DNA from 4 places in the Streptomyces sp. NPDC059371 genome. Region 1 is predicted to be linked to each of the others. Evidence: riboswitches for the same ligand, from Rfam matches in the RefSeq annotation. Region 1 holds a riboswitch; each other region holds the start of a gene.
The links. Region 1 has a riboswitch for S-adenosylmethionine ahead of thrC (threonine synthase). Riboswitches for the same ligand answer to the same signal wherever they lie in the genome.
Positions count from the first base shown of each region.

Region 2: another riboswitch for S-adenosylmethionine. It lies ahead of ACFXGX_RS05010 (aminotransferase class V-fold PLP-dependent enzyme); the one in region 1 lies ahead of thrC (threonine synthase).
Region 3: another riboswitch for S-adenosylmethionine. It lies ahead of ACFXGX_RS05470 (ABC transporter substrate-binding protein); the one in region 1 lies ahead of thrC (threonine synthase).
Region 4: another riboswitch for S-adenosylmethionine. It lies ahead of ACFXGX_RS30385 (putative leader peptide); the one in region 1 lies ahead of thrC (threonine synthase).

Region 1 is NZ_JBHYXD010000009.1:36,845-41,005, forward strand. It holds gene ACFXGX_RS07860 (cold-shock protein) at 291-494, opposite strand; gene ACFXGX_RS07865 (MoaD/ThiS family protein) at 936-1,211, opposite strand; gene thrC (threonine synthase) at 1,208-2,506, opposite strand; SAM riboswitch class I at 2,524-2,680, opposite strand; gene ACFXGX_RS07875 (glucosyl-3-phosphoglycerate synthase) at 2,886-3,830, shown strand; gene ACFXGX_RS07880 (trehalose-6-phosphate synthase) at 3,909-4,161, shown strand, end outside.
Region 2 is NZ_JBHYXD010000005.1:113,489-117,649, reverse strand. It holds gene ACFXGX_RS05020 (rhomboid family intramembrane serine protease) at 1-468, shown strand, start outside; gene ACFXGX_RS05015 (Lrp/AsnC family transcriptional regulator) at 510-791, shown strand; gene ACFXGX_RS05010 (aminotransferase class V-fold PLP-dependent enzyme) at 831-2,192, opposite strand; SAM riboswitch class IV at 2,380-2,496, opposite strand; gene trpD (anthranilate phosphoribosyltransferase) at 2,582-3,646, opposite strand; gene ACFXGX_RS05000 (cytochrome bc complex cytochrome b subunit) at 3,817-4,161, opposite strand, start outside.
Region 3 is NZ_JBHYXD010000006.1:16,147-20,307, reverse strand. It holds gene ACFXGX_RS05470 (ABC transporter substrate-binding protein) at 1-1,546, opposite strand, end outside; SAM riboswitch class IV at 2,039-2,153, opposite strand; gene ACFXGX_RS05465 (DUF1684 domain-containing protein) at 2,328-3,152, opposite strand; gene ACFXGX_RS05460 (LLM class F420-dependent oxidoreductase) at 3,319-4,161, opposite strand, start outside.
Region 4 is NZ_JBHYXD010000071.1:2,142-6,302, forward strand. It holds gene ACFXGX_RS30380 (amino acid ABC transporter permease) at 63-1,067, opposite strand; SAM riboswitch class IV at 1,719-1,863, shown strand; gene ACFXGX_RS30385 (putative leader peptide) at 1,900-1,965, shown strand; gene ACFXGX_RS30390 (glutathione S-transferase C-terminal domain-containing protein) at 2,078-2,869, shown strand; gene ACFXGX_RS30395 (hypothetical protein) at 3,089-3,379, opposite strand; gene ACFXGX_RS30400 (acyltransferase family protein) at 3,755-4,161, shown strand, end outside.

The DNA of each region.
Region 1 (4,161 bases):
CAAGCCTTGTGGTTCCTTGCCCCACAGGCCCGCGGGCCTCGCCGGCCCGATCCAAGTTCTGTCACTCTCACTGGGAGAGTGCTAACGCCAATGATTAGCACTCGACCCCTGCGAGTGCAAGCGCCTCTCACGAAAACAGCCCCCTGGCCCAGTCCCCGCACGGGTCCACGCCGAGGGCGCGCGGGCGTACGCGGGGCGGGGAGGCCGACCGGGGACGCACGAGGGGCCCGCATCCCTGGTGGGATGCGGGCCCCTCGTGCGTGAGTGAGTCGGTGGTCGTTCGCGCCCGATCAGACGGCGAGTTTGACCATGTCCGCCTGCGGACCCTTCTGGCCCTGCGAGATCTCGAACTCCACTCGCTGACCCTCTTCAAGGGTGCGGTAGCCGTCCATCTGAATCGCGCTGTAGTGCACGAAGACGTCCGCACCACCGTCGACCGCGATGAAGCCGTACCCCTTCTCCGCGTTGAACCACTTGACGGTGCCCTGAGCCATGCCTAACTCCCCTATTACTGGCCCTTGCACAGATCCACACTTCGCGGATCCGGGTCAGACCTCACCCCCCAACGGTTGGGGGTGTGCGCCGGAACGCGTCGACCGCGGCTGAATGTATCTGTCCAACTGCCCTCTGCAACAGGTCAATCGGACGAGAATTCTGGGCATGGCCGATCAATGATATGCGGAGAATGCGCAAGGATTCAGGGCAAGTCGGGCCCCGTAAATGCCATAAAGTGCCCAAAAAGGTGAGCCACTTTGGCTACTTCTTGTCGCCCGCCGAACGGTCACTCATATGCGCCCGGCATGAAACCAACATCAAAATTGGAGCGACTTCCCCAACTCTAGCGCGTTCAACCCTACAGAATTGCCCCCTCCGCTTGTCTCACGGAAGGGGCAATTCTGTGAACGCAATGTGTTCGGCATTACCGAGGGTAACGATCAGCCTCCGGCGACGGCCGGAATGATCGAGACGCCCACGCCGTCCGGAGTCGCCGTCTCCAGGCCCTGCTCGAAGCGCACGTCGTCGTCGTTGACGTACACGTTGACGAAGCGGCGCAGCTTGCCCTGGTCGTCCAGGACGCGCGCGGCGATGCCCGTGTGCTTCTTCTCCAGGTCGCTGATGACCTCGGCGAGGGTCGCGCCCTCGGCCGTCACCTCGGCGGCACCACCGGTGTAGGTGCGCAGGATGGTGGGGATGCGGACGTTGACGCTCATGATGCGAGGCCAGCCTCTCGGAAGGAGTCGAGGTTCGGGCGGATGGTCGCGGTCAGTCCGGTGTCGGAGGCCACCGCGTCCAGAGTCTTGAGGCCGTCGCCGGTGTTCAGCACGACCGTGGTGAGGGCCGGGTCCAGGAGACCGTTCTCGATCAGCTTGCGGGTGACACCGACGGTCACACCGCCCGCCGTCTCCGCGAAGATGCCCTCGGTGCGCGCGAGCAGCTTGATCGCGTCGACGATCTGCTCGTCGTTCACGTCCTCCACCGCGCCGCCGGTGCGCCGGGCGATGTCGAGCACGTACGGGCCGTCCGCCGGGTTGCCGATGGCGAGCGACTTGGCGATGGTGTCCGGCTTCTGCGGCCGTACGACGTCGTGGCCGGCCTTGTAGGCGACGGACACCGGGGAGCAGCCCTCCGCCTGGGCCCCGAAGATCTTGTACGGCTTGTCCTCGACGAGGCCGAGCTTGATCAGCTCTTGGAGCCCCTTGTCGATCTTCGTGAGCTGGGAGCCGGAGGCGATCGGCACGACGAGCTGGTCGGGAAGCCTCCAGCCGAGCTGCTCGCAGATCTCGTACGCCAGGGTCTTGGAGCCCTCGGCGTAGTAGGGCCGCAGGTTGACGTTGACGAAGCCCCAGCCCTCGCCGGCCGGGTCGCCGATCAGCTCGGAGCAGAAACGGTTCACGTCGTCGTAGTTGCCCTCGATGCCGACGAGCTCGCCGCCGTAGACCGCGGCCATGACGACCTTGCCCTGCTCCAGGTCGTGCGGGATGAACACGCAGGAACGGAAGCCGGCGCGGGCCGCCGCGGCTCCCACCGCTCCGGCGAGGTTGCCGGTGGAGGAGCAGGAGAGGGTGGTGAATCCGAAGGCGCGGGCCGCTTCGATGGCCTGGGCGACGACGCGGTCCTTGAAGGAGTGCGTCGGGTTGCCGGAGTCGTCCTTGACGAAGAGCTTTCCGGCGTCGACGCCGAGCTCGCGGGCGAGGTTGTCGGCCTGGACGAGCTTGGTCCAGCCGGGATTGATGTTCGGCTTGTCCGCCACGTCCGCGGGGACGGGCAGCAGCGGCGCGTAACGCCAGATGTTCGCGGGTCCCGCTTCGATGCGCTTGCGGAGTTCTTCGGTGTCGTAGGCCGAGAAGTCGTAGGCGATCTCCAGCGGGCCGAAACACTCCTCGCAGGCGAAGACCGGGCCGAGCGGGACGCGGTGTCCGCACTCGCGGCAGGAAAGCGCCGAGGCCGGTCCGAGGTCTACCGCGTCGGTGGAGTTCGTGGTGCTTGCAACTGTCTGCGCAGCCATGGAGGCGAGGCCCTTTCTCCTCATCTTCCTCACGGCGCACTTCGCCGTGAGACGGATTTGGCACCTTCCCAAGCCGGGAGCCTCGCGACGCGATCGACATCGATCGGTACGAGACCGGCTGGAGGGTTGCCGGGGCTTCATCGGGCCGTATCCCTCTGCCCCTCTGGATGAGCGGTATTTGATTGTTGAACTGTTGAACACGATACGCGCCGACGATCCAGGACATGCGATGGTCATGCGCGTTGTTCAAGACTGTAACCGAAGGCCAGGACAGTTGAGATAGTCGTCCGAACCGCGAGACGACGGCAATCGATCTGCCGCTGGCCGCAGCGGGCACGCCGATGAGAGCGTGTGATCAGACAGTGAGGAGCCGCAGACGGTGCTGAGAGAAGTCGAAAGCTGGCTGAGCACACGCTCCTGGTCCGCGACCGACCGCCCGCTCCACAGGATCATGGCAGCCAAGCGCGTCACCGGGTCGACGGTGAGTGTCGTGCTGCCCGCGCTCAACGAGGAGGAGACGGTCGGAGAGATCGTCGCGATCATCCGCCACGACCTGATGCAGCAGGTGCCCCTCGTCGACGAGATCGTCGTCGTCGACTCCGGCTCGACCGACCGCACCGCCGCGGTCGCCGCCGCCGCGGGCGCTCGCGTCGTCCACCGCGACGACATCCTCCCGCGGATCCCGGCCGTGCCCGGCAAGGGCGAGGTGCTCTGGCGGTCGCTGCTCGTGACGAGCGGTGACATCGTCTGCTTCATCGACGCGGACCTCAAGGAGTTCTCGTCCGACTTCGTCTCCGGAATCGTGGGCCCGCTGCTCACCGAACCCGGCGTCGACCTGGTCAAGGCCATGTACGACCGCCCGCTGGCCGGCGGCGGCGGGCAGGGCGGCCGGGTCACCGAGCTGATGGCCCGCCCGCTCCTGAACATGCACTGGCCGCAGCTCGCGGGCTTCGTCCAGCCGCTTGGCGGCGAGTACGCGGCCCGCCGCTCGCTGCTCGAACAGCTCCCCTTCCCCGTCGGCTACGGCGTCGAACTGGGCATGCTCGTCGACGCCCTGCACCTGGTGGGACTGGACGCCCTCGCCCAGGTCGACGTCGGGGTCCGCAAGCACCGCCACCAGGACGGCCAGGCACTCGGCCGCATGGCCGCCGCGATCTACCGCACCGCACAGCTCCGGCTCGCGCGCGGACACCTGATCCGCCCCGCCCTCACCCAGTTCGAGCGCGACCGCGACGGTTTCCGGCCGCGCACGTACTCCGTGGACACGGAGGAAAGGCCGCCGATGAGCGAAATCTCCGAGTACCAGACGCGCAGAGCCGCGTAGTCCGGCGCCGACGGCCGCCGATCGCATACGGCCGAAGGGCGCGTTTGAGCGTTTCGAGACGGGGCTAGGTTTCGAGGCATGGCTTCAACGCACGGTGCCCACAGGATTCTGGTCGCCTCCAACCGCGGCCCGGTCACCTACGAGGTACGGGAGGACGACTCGCTGCACGCCAGACGCGGCGGCGGCGGCCTCGTCTCGGGACTCTCGGCGATCGGGCCGGACGCGGGCGCCCTCTGGGTCTGCTCCGCCCTCGGCGACGGCGACCGGGAGGCCGTCCGGCGCGGAGTCCACGAGGACGGCGTACGGATGCTGGCCATCGACGCCGCCACGC
Region 2 (4,161 bases), on a different contig from region 1:
CTCTTCTTCTACGTCTTCGGGCTCATGACCGAGGAGCGCATGGGCCATCTGGAGTTCGCCCTCTTCTACCTGGGCTGCGGGTATCTGGCCCTGCTCGGGTACGCCGCCGCCAACGCGACCGCGCAGCAGTCCCTGGTCGGGGCCTCCGGGGCGATCTCCGCGGTGCTCGGCGCGTTCCTCTATCTTTTCCCCAAGGCCCGGGTGACCAGTCTCTTCCCGTTCCTCTTCTTCCTGCCGCTGCGGTTCCCGGCCTGGGTGGTCCTGCCGTTCTGGTTCACCCTGCAGTGGCTGGCGGCGGAGCGCAGCAGCTCGGGTCCCGGGGTCGCCTACCTGGCACACCTCGTGGGCTTCTCGCTGGGTTTCGTCTACGCGTGGGCGCGCTTCCGGCGCCGCCGGGCCGTCGTGCCCGTCCGGGGGGTCCTGCCGGGGCCCCCGGTGGAGCGGCCGGGTCCCGTGGACCGCGAGTAGGGTGAGATCCCCAGCAGCGGCCCCTAGGGAGAGAACCAGCCGTGATCACCGCGATCGTCCTCATCAAGACCAGCGTGGACCGCATCCCCGAGATCGCCGAGTCGATCGCGTCGCTGGAGAGCGTCAGCGAGGTCTTCTCCGTCACCGGCACCTACGACCTGATCGCCATGGTCCGGGTCCAGGCCCACGACGACCTGGCGGACGTGATCCCCGGCAAGATCAGCAAGATCCCGGGTGTCGAGGCGACGGACACGCACGTGGCGTTCCGTACGTACTCCCAGCACGACCTGGAGGCGGCGTTCGCGATCGGTCTCGACTCCTGACCGACGCGGCGCCGCCTCCGGGCGGAGCTGCCTCGGGCGTCAGACGGCCGGGACGCAGCGGCCGTCCTCGGTGCGGTACTGCCAGCGCGCGCCGTCCCTGACGAGTTCGCGCACCGCGCGGACGAACCGCTCGACGTGCTCGTCGGGGGTGCCGGCCCCGAAGCTGACGCGGATGGCGTTGAGGGACTTCTCGCCGGGGGCCGCCTCGGGGGCTCCGCACTCCCCCGCGGTCTCCGGGTCGCTGCCGAGCAGTGTGCGGACGAGCGGGTGGGCGCAGAAGAGGCCGTCGCGTACCCCGATGCCGTACTCGGCGGAGAGCGCGGCCGCGAAGTGCGAGCTGTTCCAGCCCTCGACGACGAAGGAGATGACGCCGACCCGCGGGGCGTCGTCACCGAAGAGGGAGAGGACGCGGACCTCGGGGACCTCGGCGAGTCCCTCGCGGACGGTGCGGATCAGGTGCTGCTCGCGGGCGAGCAGGTTGTCGAAGCCCTCGTCGGTGAGCGCCTTGCAGGCCGACGCGATCGAGTAGGCGCCGATGACGTTCGGCGAGCCGGCCTCGTGGCGGGCGGCGCTGTCGTGCCACTCCACGTCCACGCCGCCGTCCGCGCGCCGGGTGACCTTGCGGCTGGCCCCGCCGCCCGCGAGGTAGGGGTCGGCCTCGCGCAGCCAGTCGGAGCGGCCCGCGAGGACACCGGAGCCGAAGGGCGCGTACAGCTTGTGCCCGGAGAAGGCGACCCAGTCGACGTCGAGGTCCTGGAGCGACACCGGGTGGTGCGGGGCGAGCTGCGCCGCGTCGAGGACGATGCGGGCGCCGTGGGCGTGCGCGGCCGTGGCCAGCTCCCGCACCGGCCACAGCTCACCGGTGACGTTCGAGGCTCCGGTGACGCAGACCAGGGCCGGTCCGTGAGGGTCACGGGCGGCGAGGGCGCGCTCCAGGGTCTCGACGGCCTCGGCGGGGGTGCGCGGGGCGTTCAGGTAGGTCACCCGGGCGTCGCGCCAGGGCAGCAGCGAGGCGTGGTGCTCGGTCTCGAAGACGAAGACCTGGCAGCCGGCCGGGAGGGCCGCGGCGAGCAGGTTGAGCGAGTCGGTGGTGGAGCGGGTGAAGACCACCTGGTCGGCGGCGCGGCAGTCGAGGAACTCCGCGACGGTCCTGCGGGCGTTCTCGAAGAGGTCGGTGGAGAGCTGCGAGAGGTATCCGGCGCCCCGGTGGACGCTGCCGTAGTACGGCGCGTACGCGGCCACGTCGTCCCACACCCGCTGGAGGGCGGGCGCGCTGGCGGCGTAGTCGAGAGCCGCGTAGGTCACCTCGCCGCCGGTGACGAGCGGGACGGTGACATCCCGGCCGAGAACGGGCAAGGGGGCACAAACGGTCTGGTCGGCGGCAACGGTGGAAACAGACATGGCGAGCTCCTGTGAGAGGCAGGCGGAATCACCGCGCGAGCCGGCCGCCGGAAGACGGCGCTCAGCGCGGGAAAAGGGTGAAAAGGGCGTGCGGAGGCGGGGCTCGGCGCCCTAACGCATTCGCTTGCTCACAGAAGGCTCCCTCGAACGACCAGGACCCCTGGTTGTCCGCCCGGAGAGCGGGAGGGGTCCGCGCTTGCCGTAGGCCTCGCTGCCTACGACCTGGTCTTCACCCGGGGCACCCCGCCACGGACGGAGGGTTGCCGGACAGCCGGCCGGGGCCTGATGGCTGTCACTCATGACCTGGTACAGCATCTTGCCAGAGGATCTTCCCCGCGCAAGACGCAGTCCACGATCCGGACTGCGTCTCGCGCGGGATCCCGGGTGGCTCAGGCGTTGCTGGCGGCCACCCAGCGCTCCAGGGTGCGCTTGGCGGCGCCGGAGTCGATCGCCTCGGCGGCCTTCTCCATTCCGGCGCGGAGTTGGTCGGCGAGCGGCGCGCCGGCCGGCGACAGGGCCACCAGGGCGGCCGCCGAGTTCAGCAGGACCGCGTCCCGTACGGGCCCCTTCTCGCCGTCCAGGAGGCGCCGGGCGACCTCCGCGTTGTACGAGGCGTCGGCGCCCCGCAGGGCCTCCACCGGGACGATGTCGAGCCCTACGTCGCGGGGGTCGAAGCGCTCCTCGGTGACCTTGCCGTCGCGGACGACCCAGACGTGGGAACCGCCGGTGGTGGTCAGCTCGTCGAGGCCGTCGTCGCCGCGGAAGACGAGCGAGGAGTTGCCGCGCTCGGCGAACACGCCCGCCACGATCGGCGCCATCCGGGCATCGGCGACGCCGACCGCCTGGGCCTTCACCCGCGCCGGGTTGGTCAGCGGTCCGAGCACGTTGAAGGTGGTCCGGATGCCCAACTGGCCGCGGGCCGCCGCCACATGACGCAGCGCCGGGTGGAACTTGACCGCGAAGCAGAAGGTGATCCCGGCCTCCTCGGCCACCTGGGCGACCCGGCTCACCGGCAGTTGGAGATTGACGCCGAGCTTCTCCAGGACGTCCGACGCCCCGGACGCGGAGGACGCCGCCCGGTTGCCGTGCTTGACGACCTTGGCGCCGGTGCCGGCCACCACGATCGAGGACATCGTGGAGATGTTGACGGTCTTCGCGCCGTCGCCGCCCGTTCCGACGATGTCGACGGTGTGTCCGGGCACCTCGATCACATTGGCGTGCTCGTACATCGCCCGGACGAGTCCGGCGATCTCCTGGACGGTCTCGCCCTTGGCCCGCAGGGCCACCACGAACCCGGCGATCTGCGCGTCGGTCGCCTCGCCGCGCATGATGCGGTCCATGGCCCAGGCCGTGTCGTCCGCGCTCTGGTCGCGGCCTTCGAGCAGTCCGTTCAGTACCGCGGGCCAGGAACGGCCCGCCGCGGTGTCGCCTCCAGCGGGGTTCACAGCGCTCATGGTCGCTCCTGGGTTCGTGGGTCACGCGGTCGCGGGTGACACGGGTCGTGGGTGACGCGGGGTGGATCGCCCCGCACCACCGGGTGAGTCCACCCTATCCAGCCCGGGGGACGGCAAAGAGCCCCGTCCGTGTCATGGACGGGGCTCAAGCCGTGGCGATCAGCCGGGGATCAGTGGTGGCCGTGGCCGCTCGCGATCTCCTTGTACTCCTCGACGGTGGGCTTGGGGATCTGGCCTTCCTCCCCGTAGAAGCCCTGGCTCATCTTGGCGCGCAGCTTCTGCGTGCCCGAGACCTTGCGCTCGACACCGTTCTCGTCGACCGTCGGGCCGATCTCGGCCGGCTTGTACTGGTCGTGCGCGGTGAGCGTGTGCAGCGCGTCCTGGCTGAGCGGCTCGTGGACCTCGATGAACTCACCGTGCGGCAGGCGCTTGATGATGCCCGACTCGCGGCCGTGCAGCACCTTGTCCCGGTCCCGGCGCTGGAGGCCGAGGCAGATCCGCTTGGTGGCGATGAA
Region 3 (4,161 bases), on a different contig from region 1:
CACCCAGCTGGGTCTGCAGCTCCACCACCGGCACGTTGTAGGCGTCACGCACGATCGACTGCTGCGCCTGCGAAACCAGTTGGCTGCGCTTGGCCGGGTCGGTGGTCGCGGCCTGAGCGGACAGGGTCGTGTCCAGGTCACTCGCCGGCACACGGTAGAAGTTGGCCAGCTTCGTGGAGAAGGAGCTGCGCAGGATGTCGGGGTCGGCGCGGGTGATGTTCCCCCAGATCGCCTCGTACGAGCCCGCCTGCTGGATCGGCGTGAGCTGGGGGAGCTGGAGCTGCTTGAGGGTCACCTGGACTCCCACAGCCTTCAGTTGCTGCTGTATCAGCTCCAACGCGGGCTGGTTCGTCGCCGCGTTGGGAACCCAGTCGATGGTCAGGCTCAGCTTCTTGCCGTCCTTGACGCGGGTGCCGTCGCCGCCCGGCTTCCAACCGGCTTCGTCCAGAAGGGACTTCGCCTTGGCCGTGTCGAGGGTCAGGTCCGAGGCGAGGCTGGTGTAGTCAGGTGTGGTGTGCGCGAGGACGCTGGTGGCCGGCCGGGTGCCGGTGGGGAAGACGGTGTCGGCGATCTGCTTCCGGTCGATGGCGGACAGGATGGCCCGGCGGACTCTGGCGTCCTTCAGAACCGGCCGCGCGTTGTTGAAGCCGAGTCCGAAGGTGATGCCGGGGTTGGCCCGCCGCTGGAAGGCGACCTGACCGCCCTTGAGCGCCGCCTCGTCGGCCCGGCCCACGCTGCCGATCGCGTCCACCTGTCCGGACCGCAGACTGCCGGCCCGTACGCCCGCTTCCGGCACCACCTTGAACACCAGCTTGTCCAGGTAGGCCTCGCCCTTCTTGCTCCACCGGGAGGAACCCCAGGCGTAGCCGGGGCGTTTGGCCAGAGTGACCGACTGGTTCTGCACGTAGCCCTTCAGCACGAAGGGTCCGGACCCGACCACCCCGTCACTGCACTTCTGCTGCGGGGACCGCTTCACGCTCGCGGACGACTCGATCCCGAGTGAGTGCGTCGAAGTCGCCTGCAGGAACTGGGCGTTGGGCTGCTGGAAGGTGACCTTGACGGTGAGCGGGTCCACCACTGTGGTGCTCTTGGCACCGCTCAGGTAGCCCTCGGCCAGGGTGCCCAGGACACCGAGCCTCGGTACCGCGTCGAAATTGTCCTTGACCACCTGGGCGGTCAGCGGGGACCCGTCGCTGAAGGTGACACCCGAGCGCAGGTGGAAGGTGAAGGCGGTCGCGTCGGCACTGATGTCCCAGCTCTTCGCCAGCCACGGCACGATCTTGCCGGTCTTGGGGTCCTGGTCCGTCAGGGAGTCGACGATCTGGCGTACCGAGTAGATCGTGTCGTTGCTGCCGACCTGCTGGGGATCCACGCAACCGGCGTCGGAACCCACAGCGAAGGTCAGGGTTCCGCCGGAGCGCGGCTTGCCGCTCCCGGTGCCGGAGCCGTCGGTGCCCGATCCGCAGGCGGTCAGCAGCACGCTGGTGGTGAGAAGGGCGGTGAGTGCTGCCCATCGGGGAGATCTGAAGTCCGGACGTGCTCTCACGGAGGGTTCTCCTCTTGGTGTCGCCGGGCACGGGGCGTCGCACGAGGCACGACCGCGCACGGGTGCGCGGGCCCGTCGGCGCGACGCCGGTGACGGGCAAAGGCCTGCGGACAGGGGCCGGGCGGAAAGCGGAAGGCGGATCGGAGAGATCAGGAGGAAGAGGGAGCCGGGCGAGGACGCGTACCGCGACGGCTGGTCACGGACGTCGGCTGTCGGCGTGCCTCATGGACGTCGACGGTCCGCGCGTCTCCTCGACGCCGACGCGGGTGGGCGTCAGGTGGGCGTCACGGACGTCGACCGCCGACGGGGAGGCCTGTCGGCGCGCGCTGCGGAAAGTGCCGTCAGGCCCGACAGAAGCAGCTCGTCGAGCGCTTCAGATCGATGTGACGTCGGCGCGCCAGCCTGGAGAACACGACGGCGACGGCGAAGGAGGCGTCGGGGCCACCACCGTGCCGCATAAGGGTCCTCCATACGTCCGGCCCCGGTCACGGGGCCACGCGCTTGCGGGGATCGTCACTGATCCCCGCCGGGCTTTCACCTGGAGCACCCCACCGCGGGGGAGGGTTGCCGGTCAGCGAGCCAGGGCTTGACGCTGACACTCAATGCCGTTCGTGATCGTACGGAGCGGTTCTCACCTACGTCAATGGCGGCACCGGACTCCGGCGGAGCGGGCCACCGGAGTCCGGCGGAGCGAGCCACCGCACTCCGTCGGAGCGAGCCGGGCCGACCACGCCGCCGGGACGCCCGATGGAAGCACGCCCCGTCGGCGGAAGCAGGGTGGTCAGGCACCACCGCGTTCCCGCGGGATCTTCTGACCCGCCTCGATCGACACCGGCAGCCGGTTCTCCGCCGGAGGCAGCGGGCAGGTGGCCAGGTCCGTGTAGGCGCACGGCAGGTTCGTGGCACGGTTGAAGTCGAGGACGACCGTACCGTCGGAGCCGGGAGCCCCGACGGACAGGCTCCGGTTGGCGGCGTAGGTGGTGACCCCGGAGGTCGCGTCGGTGAAGAGAACCGACAGCCCGCCCGGGACATGTCCGGGGAACGCCGTCAGCGACAGAGGACGTCCGTCCAGCTCGAACTCGATCCTGCCCGGAGCGTCGTACACGTGCTCCAAGCCCTCGACCGCGGCGCCCACGGTGGTGGGACGCGGCTCGTCGAAGGGGACGTAACGGCCCGTCACGGCCCAGTGCGGGTCGGGGGCGTAGGCAGGCGTCCCGGTGAAGGCCTTGAGCAGCGGGGCGTCCGGGTGCCGGGGGCGCACGATGTCGTGACCGCCCCGCTTGGCGACCTCGATGACGGCGTCCTTCCAGATCGCGTCGACGCCACCGCGTTCGGGCAGCACGCCGAAACGGTGCTCACCGCGCACCGGAGTCCCGCCGACGACCAGTTCGTCACCGTCGTCGAGGGTCACCACGACCCCGTCGGGTCCGGTGTGCCATGCGCCGGGCGCGTCGGGGAAGCGCTGCGGCCGGTCGTCGAGCCAGTGCAGACCGGTGATCGCCAGGAACCCGTGCGGGGCGGCGAGCCGGGCTTCCTGTCCGCGGTACCAGTCCAGCCACTGCTCGGTGAAGGCGTGGAGGTCCGTGCTGGTCGCCTCGCTGGTCATGAGCTCTCCTTCGGTACAGACCGCGTGAGGTTCGTCCTCGTGCGGCGATGCGGGGATTCTTCGGAGCGGTCGGTGAATCGGTGGGTCGGCCGTTGGGGCTCGGCTCGTGGCGGGTCGGCGGGGTGGGTACGCCGGTGGGCCGACGGGCTCGGGCGCCGAGTTCGCATCAGGCGGCGAGTTCGCCGAGGAGCGCCCACGTACGGCGCCGGTCCGCCGCTCCCGCGATCTCGGTGGCCGAGAACACGACCTCGGTGGCGCCCGCGTCGCGGTAGCGCCGTACCTCGGCCTCGAGCGTCTTCTCGTCGCCGATCACGGCCAGATCCGCGGCTCTGCGGCCGCCGGACAGTTCGATGACCCGGGCGTAGGACGGGATCTGCTCGTAGAACGAGAGGCTCTCGGTGGCTTTCGCCCGCACCGCGTCCACATCGCCCGTGACCACGCCGGGCACCAGCGCCACGATCCGGGGCGCGGGCCGTCCGGCGGCCTCCGCCGAGGCCGTGACGGCGGGCACGATGTGCTCCGCGAGGGCGCGCGGTCCCGCGAGGTAGGGCAGGATCCCGTCCGCGAGCTCACCGCTGACCCGGAGCGCCTGCGGCCCCATCGCGGCGACCAGCAGCGGAACACCCGACTCGGCGCCCGGTACACGTGCGGACAGCGGAGTCGTGGCGCTGAGCAGCTCACCGCGGAAGTCGGCTGTGCCGGTCTCGGTCAACTGGCGCAGCACGGTGAGGAATTCGCGCAGACGGGCGATGGGACGCTCGAAGGGCAGGCCGAAGCCGGTCTCCGTCAGCAGTTTCGTGCCCAGGGCCAGGCCGAGGTGGTAGCGGCCGTGGGTCGCGGCCTGGGCGGTCTGCGCCTGACTGGAGACCAGCAGCGGGTGGCGGCCGAAGACGGGGATCGCGGAGGTGCCCACATGGAGTTCCGGTACCGCCCGCCCGACGAGCGCGGCGAGTTGGGGTGAGTCCGCGCCGAAGGTCTGGCCGAACCATACCGACCGCAGACCGGCCGC
Region 4 (4,161 bases), on a different contig from region 1:
GTCCGCCACCTCGGCGGCCGGAGCCGTCCGCGTCCTCACCGTCGTCAGATTCGTCTCGCCGCTCATATCGCCGTCTCCCTCCGGAACCGGGCCCGCACGTCGCGCAGACCGTTCCGCGCCTTCTGCAACGGAGTCGGCGGCAGCGTGCGCAGGGCGCCCCGCGAGTAGTGCCGCTCGACGTAGAACTGGACGACGGACACGACGCTGGTGAGGATCAGGTACCAGGCGGTGGCGACGAGGAGCAGCGGCACGATGTCGCCGGGGTAGGTGCTGCCCATGCTCTGCACGGAGCCGAAGAGATCCAGCAGCGACACGTAGAAGACCAGCGAGGTGCCCTTGATCAGGCCGATCAACTGGTTCACGTAGTTGGGGGTGATGGAACGCAGCGCCTGCGGAAAGACGATCTTCGCGAACTGGTAGCGCCTCGGCAGACCTAGGGCGGAGGCCGCCTCGTGCTGGCCCTGGTCGACGGAGAGGATGCCGCCGCGCACGACTTCGGAGGCGTAGGCCGCCTCGTTCAGGCTCAGTCCGATGACGGCGACGGCCATGTCGGTCGCCAGTCGGGACTCGTCGAAGGTGAAGAAGGCCGGCCCGAACGGCACTCCGACGCTCAACGTCTGGTACAGCGCGCTGAAGTTGTAGAGGAAGAGCAGGACCACGATCAGCGGCACCGACCGGAACAGCCAGGTGTAGACCCAGCTCACCGCCCGCAGCACCGGGCTCCGGGAGAGCCTCGCCAGGGCCAGCAGGATGCCGCCGAGCAACCCCAGGAGCGCACTGTAGAAGGCGACTTCGAGGGTGATGAGCAGGCCGTCGAGAATGGTCGGGCGCAGGAACCAGTACTGGAAGCGATCCCACTGGTAGAAGGGGTTGGTCACCAGTCCGTGGGCGATCTGGGCGACGAGCACGAGCACGACGGCCGTGACGATCCAGCGTCCGGGCCGCCGGAGCGGAAGGACCCGCTGGGCCGCCGGACGTTCTGACGCGGCGGGGACATCGTTGCAAGGGATCGCCTCGGCGGGCGGTGCTGCTCCGAAGGACACAGCGGCGCCGGGAGGTTGACTCATGGAGAACTCCAGCGGATTCGGACACCCCGGATCACGGAGCGGCGGCGCACCGCCGAGCGGGACGGCTCGGTACACGGCGATGCGCGGGCCCCTGTGGGACGAGGGCTCGACGGGGAAAGGGCGTTTCGCGACAGCGGTGGTCGCCGAGGGCTCGGTGGAACCGGTCGGCGCGAGGTCGTCGCGTGGTCGTCGAAGACCTGGCGGAACCCTCAGCTCGTGATCGCCGCAGGCTCCGAGGAACCGTCGGTTCGTGATCGCGAAGGATTCGGACGAGCCGTCAGTTCGTGATCGCCGGCGACGTGAACGCCGATGACTCGGAGGAGCCGCGCGTTCATGGTCGTCGAGGACTCGGAGAGGCTGTCAGCCTTGGCTGAGGGAGCGACAGCTGCCCGTACACAGGGCGCTGTTGACACGCAGCAGGTCCACGGCGCGGTCGGCGCAGAGCACATTGCGGCCGAGGCGCCGCCATGCGGCCGTCCCGTCAGCTCCGTGCATCGCCGTCACCATTTCTTCTCCGGCCGAAAGGCATCCTGTAATGCGCCGCAGGTTAGGCCTGTCCGGAAAACAATGTCAATGCGGGTGACCACCAGGTGAGACCGCGCTTACGGCCTTCTTGACGGCGCAACTTGGTGCATCGAGACTGGCATGGACGGTCACGATTGTCAGCGCCACGGTACGGGTACACCCCGCTCCAGTGGTCATCGGCCCCGGCCCGCTGACAGGCAACCCTTCCACCGCGACGGGGTGCCCCGGGTGACGACCGGGTCCCGCCGGCGCGGCGGGGCAAGCGTGGTCTCGCGTCTCGCGAGCCCTGAGCCAGGACCGGTGGGAATTGCCCAAGAGCGGTTTGACGAGGCGCCTGCACATCGACCTCCTGCGCGTCTCCAGCGCTTACTGATCCGCGGCCGGTCCGTTCGATCCGGACCGGCGCGACGAGCGCAGTCAATCCGCATCCCGGCCGCCGGTGCCCACAAAGCGGCGGTGGCTTCCGTCTTCCCCCAGGGAGAGTCATGCCCGAGACAGCTTCGCGCACGTCCAGCACTGCCAACTCACGCCCCTGTGACCAGTTTTCGCTCCCCTCGGCCCTTCGGCTCAAGCCGACGACGACCTCGTCCGCACTCCCCCACCGCGTCGACAGCCGCATCGGCGTCGGACTCGCCGGCGGCTTCTACCCGGCTCCGCACCGCTACGAGCTGTATCTGTCGCGGAGTTGTCCGTTCTCGCTGCGTATCGCCATCACGCTCGGACTGCTCGGACTGCGGGACTCGGTCGCCACCACACTCCTGGCGGACCCCGCGCGGACACCCGACGCCTTCGCCTCACTGCGCCGCGCCTACGAGGCCACCGAGCATCACTTCGACGGGCCGCTCACGGCGCCCGCCCTGTGCGACCGGTGGAGCGGACGCATCGTCAGCAACCACCCGCCCGCCATCCTCCGCGATCTCGCCGGGCTGCTCTCCGGTCACACCACGACGTGCCCTTCGACGCTCCGTCCTCCGTCCCTGACCGCCGACATCGAAGCCCTCCGCGATCTGCTGGACCGCGATGTCACCCCGTCCGCCGCGCCTTCGGAACTCGCGGCGGCCCTGGATCTGCTGGACTGCCAACTCGCAGGGCGCACCTACGTGTTGGGCGACTCCCTCACGGCGGCGGACGTGGACGCATGGACGGCGCTCACCGGTCTCGGCCGGTCCCGCGCCCTCGGTTCGCGCCCCCGGCTCCTGGAATACGTACGCCGCCTCGGTGATCACCCGGCCTTCCGGCACGCGCACGACGTGGTGCCGCTCGCGACGGAGGTCTGACGCTTCCGGCGGAAGCGTGCGTGCCGGGCAGGTGGGTGGTTCCTCGCGCGAACGGCAAGCGCCGTACCGCGGCCACCGGCCCGGCGCCCGGACCGTCACCCGCGCGGACCGGTCACCCGCACGGACCGGTGCCTGCCTCGTTCGGACTGGTCACCCGCACGGACCTGTGCCTCGCGCGGACCGGCTCACCCGCGCGGACCGGTCACTCGCCCGGCCCGGTCACTCGCGCGGAACCAGCAGGATGCTGACACCGTTCACTGTGGAGGTCCACCGCCGGCCCTGCTCCAGGACCTCGCGCCCCGGACCCAGAATCCGCTCCTGGAGCACCAGCGCCGACTCGCGGAGTTCCTCCCACGGCTCGGTCGTCTCGAAGACACGCCGGGACCGCTCCACGGAGCCGACCAGAGAGCGGCAGGCCGCTTCCACGTCGGGGACGTTCTGGCCGGCCGATCCGACGCCCTCGAGCGACCACGTCATCCACAGGTGGCCCATGCCATCACTCTGTCCCATCCCCGGAAACGACGCATGCCCGGCGCGCGGAGCTTGCGCCGAGCGGGTCCACCGCTCCGCCCCCGTTCACGCCCGGTCCCACGGCGTTCACCGCACCCCCTGACCGCAGGGTGCACCAGCCCGTTCCACGACCGCACCCGAACCGGCCGTCACCGGCATCGCCCCCAGCCCTTGTAACGCTTACCGCACCCCCGCCCAAGAACAGGTCGGCGGGCCGTGAGACGCCGACCCGCACGTAGGCAATCCGGGCGAAAGTGAGCAATCCTGGCGAAAGCCGCCTCATCAGGGCGTGCCTCAAAGGACCCGGTCCAGGCAGGCGTCTCCATGAAACCCGCACCTCCTGTTGTCCGGCCGCATCCGCAGCGGCCTTCACCGGTGTCACGTCCACCCGCGTCCGGTGGATCCGCCGGGTCCCCGCGGCTGGGCCGGCTGGACGCACTGCGGGGGATCGCCGCGCTGCTCGTGGCGGTCGACCATTCCTCGTACTCCTTCATGGCGGAGTTCCGGGAGCAGGTGATGCCCCAGATCGACATCGGCCGGTACGGCGTCATGCTGTTCTTCCTGGTGAGCGGTTACGTCATTCCGGCCTCACTCGAGCGGCGGGGCTGCGTCAGGAGCTTCTGGATCGGGCGGGCCCACCGGATCTACCCGCTGTGGGCCGTGGTGGTGGGCTCGGCCCTGGCGCTGAACCTGGTCGGCGTCGCGCATCTCGGCACGCGCTTCGAGGGGCGGAATCCCTTCACGGTCGCCGTCGCGCACACCACCCTGCTGCAGGAACTGCT